3 regions of the Kluyvera sp. CHPC 1.2972 genome follow, and region 1 is predicted to be linked to each of the others. Evidence: riboswitches for the same ligand, from Rfam matches in the RefSeq annotation. Region 1 holds a riboswitch; each other region holds the start of a gene.

Region 1 (6,010 bases):
ATCAGCTTGCGCCGATCGCCCCGGTTATCAGATCGTTTTGCCAGCCCAAGGCTGACGACGATCCCGGCGATGGCGTTGACGGTATAGAACAACCCCACCCAGAACGGCTGCACACCGACTTCTCGGCTGAGATACAAACTCAGCGTCGGCGCCTGCAATGCCCCCGCTATGCCCATCATAAAGGCCACCAGCATAAAGGCGGCATACACACCGTTGAGACGTCGTCCCATCGTCATTAACCAGAGCATCAGAAATCCTTTCGCGAAAGAATAAAAAAAAGCCAGCAGATGATACCTGCTGGCAAATACTCAGTCACACATGATTAGGCGAATTAATACTCAGAGGTCGGGTTCGTAACTTCCCACTGCATCAGATAGTTCAGCACTTCAAGCCGCTGTGCGGTCGCCTGACGGGCCAGCCAGGAAACATTTTTGGTAGCAGAGAAATAACGCTGGTAGAACTGATACATGGTGACCTCCTCATTTCCCCTTCGCTTCATCGAAATCAATTATTGGCTTAATATAGGGATTAATAAATTGCTGAGTTTTTATCAGGAGTTCCCCTTTTATGCCTTCAGGTCGATTACAGCAGCAGTTCATCCGCTTATGGCAATGCTGCGAAGGAAAATCGCAGGAGACCACGCTCAACTCACTGGCCGAGCTGCTCAACTGCTCTCGCCGCCATATGCGTACGCTTTTGAACACCATGGAGGCGCGGGGATGGCTGACCTGGGAAGCGGAAGCCGGGCGCGGTAAGCGCTCTAAGCTGACTTTCCTCTATACCGGGTTAGCTCTTCAACAACAGCGCGCGGAAGATTTGCTCGAGCAGGATAGGATCGATCAACTGGTACAACTGGTCGGCGACAAGGCTGCGGTGCGACAGATGCTGGTATCGCATCTGGGCCGCAGCTTCCGTCAGGGGCGACATATTCTGCGAGTGCTTTACTACCGTCCGATGCGCAATTTACTGCCGGGAACGGCGCTTCGGCGCTCGGAAACCCATATTGCGCGGCAAATCTTCAGTGCGCTGACCCGGGTAAATGAGGTAAATGGGGAACTGGAAGCGGATATTGCGCACCATTGGCAGGCCATATCCCCATTACACTGGCGTTTTTATTTGCGTCCCGGCATCCATTTTCATCACGGTCGTGAACTGGAGATGGAGGATGTCATCAGTTCGCTGCATCGCAGCATGACGCTGTCGCTCTTTTCCAACATCACGCGCATTCATTCCCCAACCGCCTGGACGCTCGATGTCCATCTGAGCGAACCCGACCGCTGGCTGCCGTGGCTGCTGGGCCAGGTATCGGCGATGATCCTGCCCCGCGAATGGCAATCGCTCAGCGACTTCCCGCGCATGCCGGTAGGTACCGGACCGTATGCCGTCGCCCGTAACAACCAGAACCAACTGAAGATCCACGCGTTTGATGACTATTTCGGTTTCCGGGCGCTGATTGACGAGGTGAACGTCTGGGTGCTACCGGAAATCAGCGATGAGCCGAACGGTGGCCTGACGCTCCAGGGCACTACCCAGAGCGAAAAAGCGGTAGAAAGCCGCCTCGAAGAGGGCTGCTACTATCTGCTGTTTGATGCGCGCAGTTCGCGCGGCAACAACCCGGCGGTGCGCCAGTGGCTGAGCCACATTTTCCACCCGAACAACCTGCTATATCACGCAGGCGAGCAGCACCAGAGCCACTGGTTCCCGGCCTACGGCCTGCTGCCGCGCTGGCACCATGCCCGTAGCCACGCCTGTGAAAAACCGGCAGGTCTTGAGTCGGTCACCCTCACCTACTACCGCGATCACGTAGAACACCGGACGATCGGTCAGATCATGGAGGCGCTGCTGGCGGCGCACCAGGTCAAACTGGTTATTCAGGAAGTGGACTACGACGAATGGCACCGTGGCGAAGTGGTCAGCGATATCTGGCTGAATAGCGCCAACTTTACGTTGCCGCTCGACTTCTCGATTTTTGCCTACCTTTATGAAGTGCCGCTGATCCGCCACTGTATTCCCATCGACTGGGAGGAGGACGCACAGCGCTGGCGCGAAGGAGAACTTTCACTGCCCGACTGGTGCCAAAGTCTGCTGGCAAATCAGTCCATTGTACCGCTGATCCACCACTGGCTGATGCTGCAAGGTCAGCGCAGTATGCGCGGCGTTCGCATGAACACCCTGGGCTGGTTCGACTTTAAATCCGCCTGGTTTGCACCGCCGGATCCTTAAGGCTTTTGATTTATTCACGTAATCATTACAATGTGCCGTTCTCAACGGGGTGCTGCGCCGAGTGCGCGGGCTGAGAGATACCCGTCGAACCTGATCCGGATAATCCCGGCGAAGGGATTTGAGGCTAACTCAAAATCCTTTGCCACCATTTTATAAAGGTGCAAAGTGCTCAAAAAATTACTCCCCCTGCTGGTGCTGGTTGCCGCTCCGGCCCTCGCCAAGCCTGTACTGACCGTCTATACCTACGACTCCTTTGCTGCCGATTGGGGCCCGGGCCCGGCGGTGAAAAAAGCGTTTGAAGCCGACTGCAACTGCGAGCTGAAGTACGTGGCGCTGGAAGACGGCGTTTCGTTGCTCAACCGCCTACGCATGGAAGGCAAAAATAGCAAAGCCGACGTGGTGCTGGGGCTGGATAACAACCTGCTGCAGGCGGCAACCGACACCAAACTGTTTGCCAAAAGCAACGTTTCTACCACCGCCGTTACCGTACCGGGCGGCTGGAACAACGACACCTTCGTGCCGTTCGACTACGGCTACTTCGCCTTCGTCTATGATAAAAACAAGCTGAAAAATCCGCCGAAAAGCCTGAAGGAACTGGTTGAGAGCGACCAGAAATGGCGCGTGATTTATGAAGACCCGCGCACCAGCACGCCGGGCCTTGGCCTGCTGCTGTGGATGCAAAAAGTCTACGGCGACAAAGCGCCGGAAGCCTGGCAGAAGCTGGCGGCGAAAACGGTCACCGTCACCAAAGGCTGGAGCGAAGCCTACGGCCTGTTCCTGAAAGGGGAAAGCGATCTGGTGCTGAGCTACACCACCTCTCCGGCGTACCACATCATTGACGAGAAGAAAGATAACTACGCGGCGGCAAACTTTAGCGAAGGCCACTATCTGCAGGTGGAAGTGGCGGCGAAAACCGCGGCCAGCAAACAGCAGAAGCTGGCAGATGAGTTCCTGAAGTTTATGGTCTCTCCGGCCTTCCAGAACACCATCCCAACCGGCAACTGGATGTACCCGGTGACCAACGTCACCCTGCCAGAAGGCTTTAATGGTCTGGTGAAACCGCAAACCGCGCTGGAGTTTACCCCGCAGCAGGTGGCTTCCGAACGTCAAAACTGGATTAACGCATGGCTTCGCGCAGCCAGCCGCTAATCCCTCGCTGGCTGTATCCAGGGCTGACGGCAACCACGCTGATGGTTGCCGTCGCGCTGGCGGCGTTTCTGGCGCTGTGGCTGAACGCACCGGAAACGTCCTGGTCAACGCTGCTCGGCGATAGCTACCTGTGGCACGTGGTGCGCTTCTCCTTCTGGCAGGCGTTCCTCTCAGCGCTGCTGTCGGTCGTGCCGGCCATTTTCCTCGCCCGCGCGCTCTACCGCCGACGTTTTCCCGGCCGCACGCTGCTGCTGCGGCTGTGCGCCATGACGTTGATTCTTCCGGTACTGGTTGCCGTCTTCGGTATTCTGAGCGTTTACGGGCGTCAGGGCTGGCTGGCCCAGCTTTTTGCCTGGCTTGGCTGGCAGTGGCGCTTCTCGCCCTACGGCCTACAGGGTATTCTGCTGGCGCATGTTTTCTTTAATATGCCAATGGCGACTCGCCTGCTATTACAGGCGCTGGAGCAGATCCCCGGCGAGCAGCGTCAGCTTGCAGCCCAACTGGGAATGCGCGGCTACCCGTTCTTCCGTCTGGTGGAATGGCCGTGGATGCGCCGACAAATTCTGCCCATCGCCACGCTGATTTTCATGCTCTGCTTCGCCAGCTTTGCCACCGTGCTATCGCTCGGCGGCGGGCCGTCCGCGACGACCATCGAGCTGGCTATCTACCAGTCGCTGAATTTTGATTACGACCCGGCGCGCGCTGCCATGCTGGCACTGATTCAGATGGGCTGCTGTCTGATGCTGGTATTACTGAGCCAACGGCTTAGTCGGGCTATCGCCGTGGGCAACAGCCACATTCACGGATGGCGTGACCCGGACGACCGCTGGCACAGCCGGATAGTCGACACCCTGCTGATTCTTCTCACGTTACTGCTGCTGCTCCCCCCGCTGCTGGCAGTGGTGATTGACGGGGTCAATCCGTCGATGTTGCAGGTCTTTACCCAGCCGGTACTCTGGAAGGCGCTCGGTACCTCGTTGCGCATCGCCATTGCCGCCGGGGTAATCTGCGTAGTGCTGACCATGATGCTGTTGTGGAGCAGCCGCGAGCTGCGCGCCCGCAACCAGCCACTGGCCGGGCAGGCGATGGAGCTGAGCGGCATGCTGATCCTCGCCATGCCGGGTATCGTACTGGCGACCGGCTTCTTCCTGCTACTCAACAATACCGTTGGCCTGCCCGACTCCGCCGACGGCATTGTGATTTTCACCAACGCCCTGATGGCGGTGCCTTATGCCCTCAAGGTACTGGAAACGCCAATGCGCGATATTACCGCCCGCTACAGCATCCTGTGCGAATCGCTGGGGCTTTCTGGCTTTAATCGCCTGAAGGTGGTTGAACTGCGCGCCCTGAAACGCCCGTTGGCGCAGGCGCTGGCCTTTGCCTGTGTGCTGTCGATTGGTGATTTCGGGGTGGTCGCGCTGTTCGGCAATGAGAATTTCCGTACGCTGCCGTTTTATCTCTATCAGCAAATCGGCGCCTACCGCAGCCAGGACGGCGCGGTCACCGCGCTGATTTTGCTGCTGCTCTGCTTCCTGTTGTTCACCGTTATTGAAAAGTTACCCGGACGCCATGCTAAAACTGAATGATGTCACCTGGCTTTACCAGCACCTGCCGATGCGCTTTAGCACATCGATTGCCCAAGGCGAAAAAGTGGCTATCCTCGGCCCCAGCGGCGCGGGGAAATCGACGCTGCTCAACCTGATAGCCGGCTTTCTGACGCCCGCCAGCGGTACGTTAATGCTCGAAGGCCGGGTGCATACCCATACGCCACCGTCACAGCGTCCAGTGTCGATGCTGTTCCAGGAAAACAATCTTTTCAGCCACCTGACCGTGCGCCAGAACATTGGGCTGGGCATGAGTCCACGTCTCTCACTCACCGCGGAGCAGCAGCGAAAATTACAGGTGATTGCCGGGCAGATGGGCATTGAATCGATGCTGGACAGGCTGCCCGGAGAGCTCTCCGGCGGGCAACGTCAACGTGCCGCGCTGGCGCGCTGCCTGGTGCGTGAACAGCCGATCTTACTGCTGGACGAACCGTTTTCGGCACTCGACCCAGCGCTGCGTCAGGAGATGCTACAGCTGGTTGATGAGGTGTGTCAGCGGCAGAACTTAACGCTGCTGATGGTTTCGCACAGCGTGGAAGACGCGGCCAGGATTGCACCGCGCGCGATGGTGGTCGCGGAAGGGCGTATCGCCTGGGATGGCGATACGCAGGCGTTATTAAGCGGGAAAGCTAGCGCGTCCGCGCTGCTCGGCATTCGTGCGTGATGCTTTGCCGGATGGCGGCTGCGCCTTATCCGGCACACTACAGCCCCACTACCTTACGCAAAATCTCGATATACACCGGCATCAGCGGGTGACGAATCACGCTCACCAGCGCCACCACGCCGACGCCCAGCACCAGCGGTGCCAGCAACAGCAGGCGCTGGCGCGTTAACAGCGCGCTCAGGCGATCGTGATTCTCTTTTGCGCTGCGCCATAAACGCCAGCACAGCCACGCCGCCAGCCATAACAACAGCGCCGCCGCCAGCAGCAGCCATTTAAAGCTCGCGCTGTGCTCATCTGCAGGAATGTCGATTGCCGCCCCGGCCAGAATGCCCGGCAGGAAGTAGAGCGGCGGCCAGAGCAGGCAGCCAAT
Region 2 (6,010 bases), on a different contig from region 1:
TGGTAAAGGCTTTGCTGCTGCCGCCTTCCACCATATAGGTCGCCAACGTCCACGGGCTGCCGGAGAAACCAATCAGCGGCACTTCGCCCTTTAGTTCACGGCGAATGGTGCGCACCGCGTTCATCACGTAGCCCAGCTCACCTTCCGGGTCCGGAATCGGCAGCTTTTCAACATCCGCTTTACTGGTGATAGGCGAGGTAAAACGCGGGCCTTCCCCGGCTTCAAAATAGAGTCCCAGCCCCATCGCATCCGGAATGGTCAGGATATCCGAGAAGAGGATCGCCGCATCAAGCGAGAAGCGGCGCAGCGGCTGCAGAGTGACTTCGCAGGCCAGCTCGGCGTTTTTGCACAGCGACATAAAATCACCAGCATGGGCGCGGGTTGCCTTGTACTCCGGCAAATAGCGGCCTGCCTGGCGCATCATCCATACCGGGGTCACGTCTACGGGCTGGCGCAGCAGCGCGCGCAGATAACGATCGTTCTTCAGTTCGCTCATGTTTACATTCCTTTAGCGTTGATGCGCCTATTGTAACATGTCAGTCGTAATCAGCCCGACACATTGCCACGGTATCTTCGATCAGACGACGCGCCACGGTGCCCGGCGGCGGCAAAAGCGGGAGATCGTCGTAGCGATACCAGTTGGCGTTAAGCAGCTCTTTAGGATCGATAACGATGTCGCCGCTGTCGTACTCCGCCATAAAGGCGGTCATCAGCGACTGCGGGAATGGCCACGGCTGGGAGGTGACGTAGCGCAGGTTCTTCACCTTAATGCCGCTCTCTTCCATCACTTCACGCGCCACCGCCTGCTCTAAGGTTTCGCCCACTTCAACAAAACCGGCCAGCACGGTATGCACGCCGTTGCGATGGCGAACGTGTTGGGCAAGGAGGATCGAATCATCGCGGCGAATGGCGACGATAATGCACGGCGCAATCTGCGGGTAGTAGCGCTCACGGCAGTGGCTGCACAGCATCGCCCATTCGGTTTTGCTCGGGTGCATGGTATGGCCGCAGTAGCCGCAGAATTTGTGCGAGCGGTAAAACTCCGCCAGCTGCACGCCGCGCCCGGCAAGCTGGAACAGGCCCACGTCCTGGTCAAGAACCTGACGCACGGTGCCCATATCGTGGCGACGCTGCTGTACCAGCCAAACCGGGTCACCTTCCCACTCACCAATCTGGAGTGCGTGCTGACCCACAAGATCGAAATTTACCGCTTCGCCATATGGTAATTCCCCACCGGGCAACCATAATTTTTGTTCGTGGCTGACTATCCACCAGCCGCGATCCAATTTTTCAATTATACGATCCATATCTCTTGCGCTACCTTCGGTTCATAGGCATTTTATTAACATAATATTTACATATTGACGTGAGCAGATTTTAAACTTACTGATGCGGGGGTCAACCTATGTTAAACCAGTTAGAGAGCCTGACAGAGCGTGTAAAAGGACACCACAGACTGGTCGACCGCTGGCTGAATATTCGTAAGCACCTGCTCGTGGCTTACTACAATCTGGTTGGCCTTAAGCCTGGCAAAGAATCGTTCATGCGTCTTAACGAGAAAGCGCTTGATGACTTTTGTCAGCGCCTGGTCGACTATTTATCTGCCGGTCATTTCAGTATTTATGAACGCATTATCCATAAAATGGAAGGCAACAGTCCGCTTTTAAACGCCAGCAAAATCTGGCCGCTGCTGGATGCCAATACCCAACAAATTATGGACTACTACGACTCTACGCTGGAGAACGCTATCGACCAGGATAACGTGTATGCCTTCCAGCAGGCGCTGTCCGATATCGGTGAAGCGCTGGAGGCCCGTTTTCTGTTGGAAGACCAGCTCATCATGCTGACCTTCGAGGCGCTCGGCGAGGACGAAATAAAACGCCCGGCTTGAGATTTGCCGCATTAACGAGTAGTTTACATTCATTACCTCTCATCATCTGAGGTTACTTCTTGTCGGAGTGCCCAGTGCGCAAGCACGGGCTGAGACCGTTAATTCGGGATCCGCGGAACCTGATCAGGTTAAGACCTGCGAAGGGAACAAGAGTCAATCTATAGTCGCATCGCCCAAGGGCGATCTTCTCTCTTGCTTCATCCGTCGTCTGACAAGCCATGTCCTTACTTTTATTTGGAATGAGCTATGTCTGTCACTACTAAACCATCTCGCCGCGAACAGCGCGCCCAGGCCCAACACTTTATCGATACCCTGGAAGGCACCGCGTTCCCGAACTCCCAACGTATCTACATCACCGGTTCGCAGCCGGATATCCGTATTCCAATGCGCGAAATTCAGCTGAGCCCCACGCTGATTGGCGGCAATAAAGAAAACCCACAGCTCGAAGCGAACGAAGCGGTGCCGGTGTACGACACGTCCGGCCCCTACGGTGACCCAAACGTGGCGATTAACGTCCAGCAGGGTCTGGCAAAGCTGCGCCAGCCGTGGATTACCGCTCGCGACGACAGCGAAGAGCTGGATGACCGCAGTTCCGCCTACACCAAAGAGCGGCTGGCCGATGATGGTCTCGACGAACTGCGCTTTAATGGGCTGCTGACGCCGAAGCGCGCCAAAGCAGGTAAATGCGTCACTCAGCTGCACTATGCCCGTCAGGGGATTGTGACGCCGGAAATGGAGTTCATCGCCATTCGTGAAAACATGGGCCGCGAGCGCATTCGCAGCGAAGTATTGCGCCACCAGCACCCAGGCATGGCCTTCGGCGCACGCCTGCCGGAGAACATCACGCCGGAATTCGTGCGTGATGAAGTCGCCGCCGGGCGCGCCATCATTCCTGCCAACATCAACCACCCGGAATCCGAGCCGATGATCATCGGCCGCAACTTCCTCGTGAAGGTGAACGCCAATATCGGTAACTCGGCGGTGACCTCCTCCATTGAAGAGGAAGTGGAAAAATTGGTGTGGTCCACCCGTTGGGGCGCAGATACGGTGATGGACCTGTCGACCGGCCGCTATATCCACGAAACCCGCGAATGGATCCTGCGTAACAGCCCGGTTCCGATCGGCACCGTGCCGATCTACCAGGCGCTGGAGAAGGTCAACGGGATCGCCGAAGATCTGACCTGGGAAGCCTTCCGCGACACGCTGCTGGAGCAGGCCGAACAGGGCGTCGACTACTTCACTATCCACGCGGGCGTGCTGCTGCGCTACGTGCCGATGACTGCCAAGCGCCTGACCGGCATCGTCTCTCGCGGTGGTTCTATCATGGCGAAATGGTGTCTCTCCCATCATCAGGAAAACTTCCTCTACCAGCACTTCCGTGAAATCTGTGAAATCTGTGCCGCCTATGACGTATCGCTGTCGCTGGGCGACGGTCTGCGTCCGGGCTCGATTCAGGACGCCAACGACGAAGCCCAGTTCTCCGAGCTGCACACGCTGGGCGAGCTGACCAAAATCGCCTGGGAGTACGATGTGCAGGTGATGATTGAAGGCCCGGGCCACGTGCCGATGCAGATGATTCAGCGCAACATGACCGAAGAGCTGGAGCACTGCCACGAAGCGCCGTTCTACACCTTAGGGCCGTTGACCACCGATATCGCGCCGGGCTATGACCATTTCACCTCCGGCATTGGCGCGGCGATGATTGGCTGGTTTGGCTGCGCGATGCTCTGCTACGTCACGCCAAAAGAGCACCTTGGCCTGCCAAACAAAGAGGATGTGAAGCAGGGGCTGATCACCTACAAAATTGCCGCCCACGCCGCCGACCTGGCGAAAGGGCACCCGGGCGCGCAGATCCGCGATAATGCGATGTCAAAAGCGCGCTTCGAATTCCGCTGGGAAGACCAGTTTAACCTCGCACTCGATCCGTTTACCGCCCGCGCCTACCACGATGAAACCCTGCCGCAGGAATCCGGCAAAGTCGCCCACTTCTGCTCCATGTGCGGGCCGAAATTCTGCTCGATGAAAATCAGCCAGGAAGTACGCGACTACGCTGCCGCCCAGACGATTGAAGTGGGCATGGCGGATATGTCGGAGAACTTCCGCGCCAAAGGCGGTGAAATTTACCTGAAACGCGAGGAGGCCTGATGTACCAGCCCGATTTCCCAACGGTACCGTTCCGCCTCGGACTTTATCCGGTGGTGGACAGCATGATGTGGATTGAACGCCTGCTGGAAGCCGGCGTGCGTACCATTCAACTGCGAATCAAAGACAAGCGCGACGACGAGGTTGAAGCGGACGTGATGGCCGCCATCGCGCTGGGCCGACGCTATGACGCCCGCCTGTTTATCAACGACTACTGGCGATTGGCTATCAAGCACCGCGCCTACGGGGTGCATCTGGGCCAGGAGGATCTGGAAACTACGGATCTGAAAGCGATTCAGGCTGCGGGCCTTCGCCTTGGTGTGTCGACCCACGACGATATGGAGATTGACGTGGCGCTCGCCGCTCGACCGTCGTATATCGCACTGGGCCACGTCTTTCCCACCCAAACCAAGCAGATGCCCTCCGCGCCGCAGGGGCTGACGCAGTTGGCAGGCCATATTGCGCGTCTGGCCGATTACCCAACCGTCGCCATCGGCGGCATCAGTCTTGCGCGTGCGCCTGACGTGCTGGCGACCGGCGTGGGCAGCATTGCCGTGGTCAGCGCCATTACTCAAGCGGCGGACTGGCGTGAAGCCACGGCGCAGCTGCTGGCGATAGCGGGAGTGGGCGATGAATGACCGCGACTTTATGCGCTATAGCCGGCAGATCCTGCTGGGCGATATCGCTATTGATGGCCAGCAAAAGCTGCTCGGTAGCCATGTGCTGATCGTCGGTTTAGGCGGGCTGGGCTCGCCTGCCGCGCTGTATCTGGCGGGGGCGGGCGTCGGCACGCTGACGCTGGCGGACGACGACGAGGTACACCTCAGTAATCTGCAACGGCAAATCCTGTTCACCACCGACGATATTGCCCGCTCAAAATCGCAGGTCACTCAACAGCGGCTGGCGCGGCTAAACCCTGATATTGACCTGGTTGCGCTACAGCAGCGGCTGACCGGCGATGCGCTACGCCACGCGGTATCACGCGCCGACGTGGTGCTCGACTGTACCGACAACATGGCAACACGTCAGGCGATCAACGCCGCCTGTGTGGCGCTCAATACGCCGCTTATCACCGCCAGCGCCGTCGGCTTTGGCGGCCAAATCATGGTACTGACACCGCCATGGGAGCAAGGCTGCTACCGCTGCCTGTGGCCGGACGATGCGGAGCCGGAGCGCAACTGCCGCACCGCGGGCATCGTCGGCCCAGTGGTTGGGGTGATGGGCACATTGCAGGCGCTGGAGGCCATCAAGTTGTTGAGCGGCATCGACACACCGAGCGGCGAACTGCGTCTGTTCGACGGCAAAACCAGCCAGTGGCGCAGCCTCGTGCTGCGTCGCGCCCAGGGCTGCCCGGTATGCGGAGGGCGACATGCAGATTCAGTTCAACGATGAAGTGATGCAGTGCGCCGAGGGGCAAACCGTCAGCGACCTGCTCGCCCAGCTTAACCAGCTCAAGCCGGGGGCCGCGCTGGCGCTGAACCAACAGATTCTGCCACGCGACCAGTGGCAGCAGCACATCGTGCAGGAAGGCGACCAGATCCTGCTCTTTCAGGTTATTGCAGGGGGTTGATATGTTACGTATTGCGGACAAAACGTTTGATTCACATCTGTTCACCGGTACCGGGAAATTTGCCTCGTCACAACTGATGGTCGAAGCCATTCGTGCCTCCGGCAGCCAACTGGTGACGCTGGCGATGAAGCGGGTCGATTTACGTCAGCACAACGACGCCATTCTGGCTCCGCTGGTTGACGCGGGCGTAACGCTGCTGCCCAACACCTCGGGGGCAAAAACCGCTGAGGAGGCTATCTTTGCCGCCCAGCTAGCGCGTGAAGCGCTGGGGACAAACTGGCTGAAGCTCGAAATTCACCCCGACGCCCGCTGGCTGCTACCAGACCCGATTGAGACGCTGAAAGCCGCCGAAGCGCTGGTGAAACAGGGCTTTGTGGTGCTGCCATACTGCGGCGCTGACCCGGTGC
Region 3 (6,010 bases), on a different contig from region 1:
ATCGAAGCCTGTTTCACATTGCTGTTAAAAGCGCTTCGCGATACCCCGTAGCCCGGTCGAGTAAAGCGACGCCGGGAAGACGCCACCCAATAAAGAAAGAAGGAGGCCGAAGCCTCCTTAGCGAATTACTTCTGGGTAACGGTCAGCATCCCGTTATCGCGGCCATGGGTTTTATTCCATGACGCGCTTTCAATACCGTCGGCATTCATGCTGACGGAAATCACATAGCCCGCCCCGCGAATTTCATAGAAATTGGCGTTAACACGCTTAACCACCGCTTTCTTACCGTTGATGGTCGCGGAGAAGAAGCCGTTTGACAGGGTGGCTTTCAGGACGTTGGAGGAGAGGGTCGCTTCGCGCATTGGGTCCGCGACGTGCGCGGCTTGAGCGTGCTGCTCGACGTCTTTGCTGCGGGTAGCGTTTGCCGCATTAGCGTACGCCGCCGTCATCGCCGCATTGTTAATGCTCTGCTGGCGGTTCTGCTCGGATAAATAGCAGGTGTCTTTAGAGACGCCCTGTGCTTCGCAGGAAGCCATGCGCTGTGCCGGGGAGCTGCAACCTGCCAGCGCTGCGGAACCAACCAGAACGGCTAACACCATCATTTTAGCTTTCATCATTAACCTTATTTCTTATTAATTAACACACAATATTTAATCGGAAAGATTATTTAATCACTTCCGTTATTACTAGCAAAATGTAAAAAATTAAGTGTAGTCTGAATTATTCGTGGTTACAGTCAATGCTAATCGTTGATAGAGTATTGTTAAATACCGCACCAAGAAGCACACCTGTCGCCACCAATGCCATAGAGGCAATGGCGTAAGCAAGAATGAGTTTTATCATCGGCTATTTATTTTATAGAACGGCTATCATCATTATTGTTTACGTTGTACCAAAAAAGAAAACCGCTAATAGTGTCACGGACACACGATTCCCTTCTTTCGTAACGCAAAGCAACTATCAACTAAGATGGTCATTTGAATATTGATTTAGATCATGCATAGAATCGGAAGCGATCGATGCAACGAACAGTCATGATGTTTATTGTTATTGATTATAATAAACAGTCGCTTACGCTAACACGCTTCCTTTGTTGTGAATGGTTACTATTCGAAGTTAAAAGCTTATTCTGATGAACGGATACCGGAGTTTAATGATTTCATTCATTTTTATTTTCATTGAGTGTTATTCACACTGGATGCCTTAATGATCTTTACTTTCATATGAAGGAGTTGTCCTGATGTGCAGATTATTCTCAAAGCATGATTGTTAATTAAAATTTAAATATTGGTTTGCTAGTGTGATGCAAAAATAATAGGTATGAAAAGTGGGTGGGTAAAAAACATCGCTAGAAATATCCTCCAGCGAAAACAAGAATGAATGATGCAACCGGAACACCGTAAACCTATTTCTAACGCGGTGAGCAAGATAAGCGAGAATCTTCACCTGAACGCCACGTCGCCAAAGAGGAGTGGACCTTATTTGAGAGACCCCCGTTTTTTCAGACACAATAAAGAAGATAATTTACCACTGTTATTACATGGTTTTTTAAAAGGAAGCCAGTTATTAGGTCTAGGCTGTCGTGGTCCACTATATCTCCTGGGGCGATTGCGATACGTTCGCGCCTTTTTAACGCCGTGGCGTCATGCTTTTTGATTGTATAGTAAACTGTCGCTGTACTATATTTAACCTTTGCTGTAGTGCTTATGGGCGACGGTTCTTAAGGGTAGTCGCACTCACTCCTATATTCAGGCCTGACTTTCTCTATGGAATCGAATTCTCACGCACCGTTGAGCAGTTTTATCGATCTCATGATGGACGCTGTTTTTGCCGTTGACGCCCATGCCAATATCATTTTTGCCAGCGCGTCCTGCGAGCGTATTTTTGGTTATACTCCGAAAGAACTGATCGGCAGTAACATGTTTGACATGATGTTGCCGGAAGACCAGGAATTAACCCGAAATTCGATTGTCGATGTGATGGCAGGTAACCCGCAATTTCATTTCGAAAATCGTTATGTCCACAAAAATGGGCAGGTCTTGAATATCATGTGGTCAGCGCGTTGGTCACCGGCCGATCAATTACGTATCGGCGTGGCCCGCGATATCACCGAGCGTAAACGTTCCGAATTGCTCCAGTCGGTGCTTTATGCCATTTCTGAAGCCGCACATACCGCTGAAGATCTGCTCAAACTATTCCAGCGTATTCATGAGATAGTCGGTACGCTGCTACCGGCCGATAATTTCTCGGTGACGCTCTATGATGATAAAACGGCCCAACTGAGCTTCCCGTACCATGTGGACGAGTTTCAGGAGACCCCGGAGCCGTTTACGCTGATCCCGGAGACGTTTTACGCGGAAGTCATTCATACCGGTCAACCTCTGCTGCTCACGCCTGAAACGATGGCAGGGCGTATGGAAGAGTTGCGCACCTCCTTTAGTATGAATCCATTCTGTTGGCTGGGCGTGCCGCTAAAGTCGCATAAAGGCACGATTGGCGCGTTAGTGCTCAAAAGTTATCCGGGCGGCGTGTGCTACAACGAACAGGATCAGGAACTGCTGCAGTTTGTATCGACACAAATTGCGACGGTGATTGAACGCCAGCAGATGCAGGCCCGATTGCAGCATATGGCGCAGTACGATCAACTGACCGACCTGCCGAACCGTAGCCTATTGTACGATCGCCTGAAAACAACGCTGGCGACGGTACGCCGCGAACAAGGTCAACTGGCGTTGCTGTTTATCGATCTCGACAAATTTAAGCAGGTTAACGACACGCTGGGCCACGGCATGGGCGATCTGCTGCTGCAAGAGACCGCCGTGCGCCTGAAGCGTTGCGTACGTGAATCGGATACCGTCGCGCGCATTGGCGGTGATGAGTTTGTGGTGTTGATTCAGGGAACGTTGTCGCCTGAACATGCGGCGCGGGTCGCTCAAAAAATTGATAACGCGTTCCGCACGTCTTTTAGCCTGCAGGGCCATATGTTGACCATCGAACCCAGTATTGGGATTGCCTGTTATCCAGAGCATGGCAGCGATGAGCGCCAGCTTCTCGATTATGCCGACAAAGCGATGTATTTAGCGAAACAGGGTAAAGCGCCGCGGAAACATTATGGCTAAGTCATCAGTCGCGTAATGCGGTCCGCTCAACGTATGGGCTTGTTTGTCGTGCATCCTGCTGGCATTATTGCGGGCAGCTATTAATGACAAGTTAATCGCCATAAATTGATTCAAATGACTCGGGGTGCCCTTCTTTACGAAGGCTGAGAAAAACCCGTACCACCTGATCTGGATAATGCCAGCGTAGGGAAGTCAGAGACCGCCAGGTCATTGCTTCTTCGCGTTTTGGCAGGAGCAAACCATGCAAGCCGACCTGCTAAGTCCCGCGCAATTCGCGCACACCGCACTCCTTCTGCAGCAACATTCTCCCCTTGTTCACTGTATGACTAACGATGTCGTACAGACCTTTACCGCCAACGTATTGCTGGCGCTCGGCGCATCGCCAGCAATGGTCATTGATGCCGGAGAAGCCGCGCAGTTCTCGGCTATTGCCAGCGCATTATTGATTAACGTCGGCACCTTAACCCAGCCGCGTGCTCAGGCGATGCGGGCGGCGGTTGAGAGCGCGAACCGGGCGGGAACGCCGTGGGCGCTCGATCCGGTGGCGGTGGGCGCGTTGACGCTGCGCAGTGACTTCTGCCGCGAACTGGTGCAGATGGCCCCGGCGGCGATTCGTGGCAATGCCTCAGAAATTATGGCGCTGGCTGGAGAAAGCCAGGGCGGGCGCGGCGTGGATACCACCGATACCGCAGCGGCGGCGCTGCCAGCGGCGCAGAAACTGGCGTGCGCAAGCGGGGCGATGGTTGCAGTGACCGGCGAAGTTGATTACATCACCGACGGTGCACGAACGTTGGCGGTGAACGGCGGCTCTCTATTGATGACCCGCGTGGTCGGCACCGGCTGCGCGCTCTCGGCCGTCGTGGCGGCGAGCTGTGCCTTACCGGGCGACCGTTTGCTGAACGTCGCAGGAGCCTGCGCGGTGATGAAGCGGGCGGGGCAGCTTGCTGCGCAGGGGCGAGGGCCGGGCAGTTTTGTTCCTGCGTTTCTTGATGCCTTGTATGTGATGCACGGGGAGGTAGCGGCATGAAGCGTATCAATGCCCTGACCATTGCCGGTACCGATCCTAGCGGCGGCGCGGGCATTCAGGCCGACCTGAAAACCTTCTCGGCGCTTGGCGCCTACGGCTGTTCTGTTATCACCGCGCTGGTGGCGCAGAACACCCGTGGAGTGCAGTCGGTCTACCGGATTGAACCCGACTTTGTCGCCGCGCAGTTAGATTCCGTGTTCAGCGACGTGCGCATCGACACCACCAAAATCGGTATGCTGGCGGAGACGGATATCGTCGAGGCGGTGGCCGAGCGACTGCAACGCTATCATATTCAGAACGTGGTGCTGGATACGGTGATGCTGGCCAAAAGCGGTGACCCATTGCTTTCCGTATCCGCCGTTGAGACGCTGCGCCAGCGCCTGCTGCCGCAGGTCTCGCTGATTACGCCAAACCTGCCGGAGGCCGCGGCGCTGCTCGATACGCCGCATGCTCGTAACGAGCGTGAGATGCTGGAGCAGGGCAGAGCGCTGCGGGCGCTCGGCTGCGAAGCGGTGCTGATGAAAGGTGGGCATCTTGATGATGCAGAAAGCCCCGACTGGCTGTTTACCGCCGAGGGTGAAATGCGTTTTACCGCGCCGCGTGTGGTGACCAAAAACACTCACGGCACCGGCTGTACGCTGTCGGCCGCGCTGGCGGCATTGCGGCCGCGCCACGCCAGCTGGCAGGAGACGGTGCCCGTCGCCAAAGCCTGGCTGTCGCAGGCGCTGGCGCAGGCCGATACCTTACAGGTAGGCGAAGGTATTGGGCCGGTGCACCATTTCCACGAATGGTGGTAGCTGTCCGGCTGACGTGCCAGTCGGTTGTGCTTAAAATCTGCCAAAAGTTGGACATTCCGCGCTCCCGGTACCAGGCTTATCCTGCTCAAAAGTGTTGAGCAGGATATCCAGCCGACATGATGTCGGCGCTTACGGGAGCATAGCTATGACTGATATTGCGCAGTTGCTTGGCAAAGACGCCGACAGCCTTTTACAGCATCGTTGTATGACCATTCCAGCCGACCAGCTCTATCTGCCCGGCCACGACTACGTTGACCGGGTGATGGTGGATAACAATCGTCCGCCTGCCGTGCTGAGAAATATGCAGACCCTCTACAATACCGGGCGTCTGGCGGGGACGGGTTATCTGTCGATTCTGCCGGTGGACCAGGGCGTTGAGCACTCGGCCGGGGCCTCGTTTGCCGCCAACCCGCTCTATTTTGACCCGAAAAACATTGTTGAACTGGCGATTGAAGCGGGCTGTAACTGCGTGGCCTCCACCTACGGCGTGCTGGCCTCGGTCTCTCGCCGCTACGCGCACCGCATTCCGTTCCTCGTCAAACTGAACCACAACGAAACCCTGAGCTACCCAAACACCTTCGACCAGACGCTGTATGCCAGCGTCGAGCAGGCGTTCAATATGGGGGCGGTAGCGGTGGGGGCGACCATCTATTTTGGTTCGGAAGAGTCTCGTCGTCAGATTGAGGAGATCTCTGCCGCTTTTGAGCGCGCGCATGAGCTGGGGCTGGTCACCGTGCTGTGGGCCTATCTGCGCAACCCGGCGTTTAAAAAAGATGGCGTGGATTACCACGTATCTGCCGACCTTACCGGGCAGGCCAACCATCTGGCCGCCACCATCGGCGCCGATATCGTGAAGCAGAAAATGGCTGAGAATAACGGCGGCTATAAAGCGGTGAACTTCGGCTATACCGACGAACGCGTCTACAGCAAACTGACCAGCGAGAATCCTATCGACCTGGTGCGCTACCAGTTGGCGAACTGCTATATGGGCCGTGCCGGGCTGATTAACTCCGGCGGCGCAGCGGGCGGCGAAACCGACCTTGCGGACGCGGTCCGTACGGCGGTGA

The links. Region 1 has a riboswitch for thiamine pyrophosphate ahead of thiB (thiamine ABC transporter substrate binding subunit). Riboswitches for the same ligand answer to the same signal wherever they lie in the genome.
Region 2: another riboswitch for thiamine pyrophosphate. It lies ahead of thiC (phosphomethylpyrimidine synthase ThiC); the one in region 1 lies ahead of thiB (thiamine ABC transporter substrate binding subunit).
Region 3: another riboswitch for thiamine pyrophosphate. It lies ahead of thiM (hydroxyethylthiazole kinase); the one in region 1 lies ahead of thiB (thiamine ABC transporter substrate binding subunit).

Annotation. Positions count from the first base shown of each region.
Region 1 covers NZ_JAPKIB010000006.1:143,535-149,544, forward strand. Annotated here, with positions in the region: gene V6944_RS12215 (sugar efflux transporter) at 1-248, opposite strand, end outside; gene sgrT (glucose uptake inhibitor SgrT) at 332-469, opposite strand; gene sgrR (HTH-type transcriptional regulator SgrR) at 568-2,223, shown strand; TPP riboswitch at 2,259-2,358, shown strand; gene thiB (thiamine ABC transporter substrate binding subunit) at 2,389-3,372, shown strand; gene thiP (thiamine/thiamine pyrophosphate ABC transporter permease ThiP) at 3,348-4,958, shown strand; gene thiQ (thiamine ABC transporter ATP-binding protein ThiQ) at 4,942-5,640, shown strand; gene V6944_RS12245 (DedA family protein) at 5,678-6,010, opposite strand, start outside.
Region 2 covers NZ_JAPKIB010000025.1:21,931-27,940, reverse strand. Annotated here, with positions in the region: gene hemE (uroporphyrinogen decarboxylase) at 1-496, opposite strand, end outside; gene nudC (NAD(+) diphosphatase) at 537-1,307, opposite strand; gene rsd (sigma D regulator) at 1,406-1,891, shown strand; TPP riboswitch at 1,945-2,054, shown strand; gene thiC (phosphomethylpyrimidine synthase ThiC) at 2,138-4,036, shown strand; gene thiE (thiamine phosphate synthase) at 4,036-4,671, shown strand; gene thiF (thiazole biosynthesis adenylyltransferase ThiF) at 4,664-5,425, shown strand; gene thiS (sulfur carrier protein ThiS) at 5,403-5,603, shown strand; gene thiG (thiazole synthase) at 5,605-6,010, shown strand, end outside.
Region 3 covers NZ_JAPKIB010000001.1:432,885-438,894, reverse strand. Annotated here, with positions in the region: gene V6944_RS02185 (LysR family transcriptional regulator) at 1-51, shown strand, start outside; gene V6944_RS02180 (hypothetical protein) at 126-614, opposite strand; gene V6944_RS02175 (sensor domain-containing protein) at 1,767-3,119, shown strand; TPP riboswitch at 3,230-3,326, shown strand; gene thiM (hydroxyethylthiazole kinase) at 3,361-4,146, shown strand; gene thiD (bifunctional hydroxymethylpyrimidine kinase/phosphomethylpyrimidine kinase) at 4,143-4,943, shown strand; gene fbaB (class I fructose-bisphosphate aldolase) at 5,089-6,010, shown strand, end outside.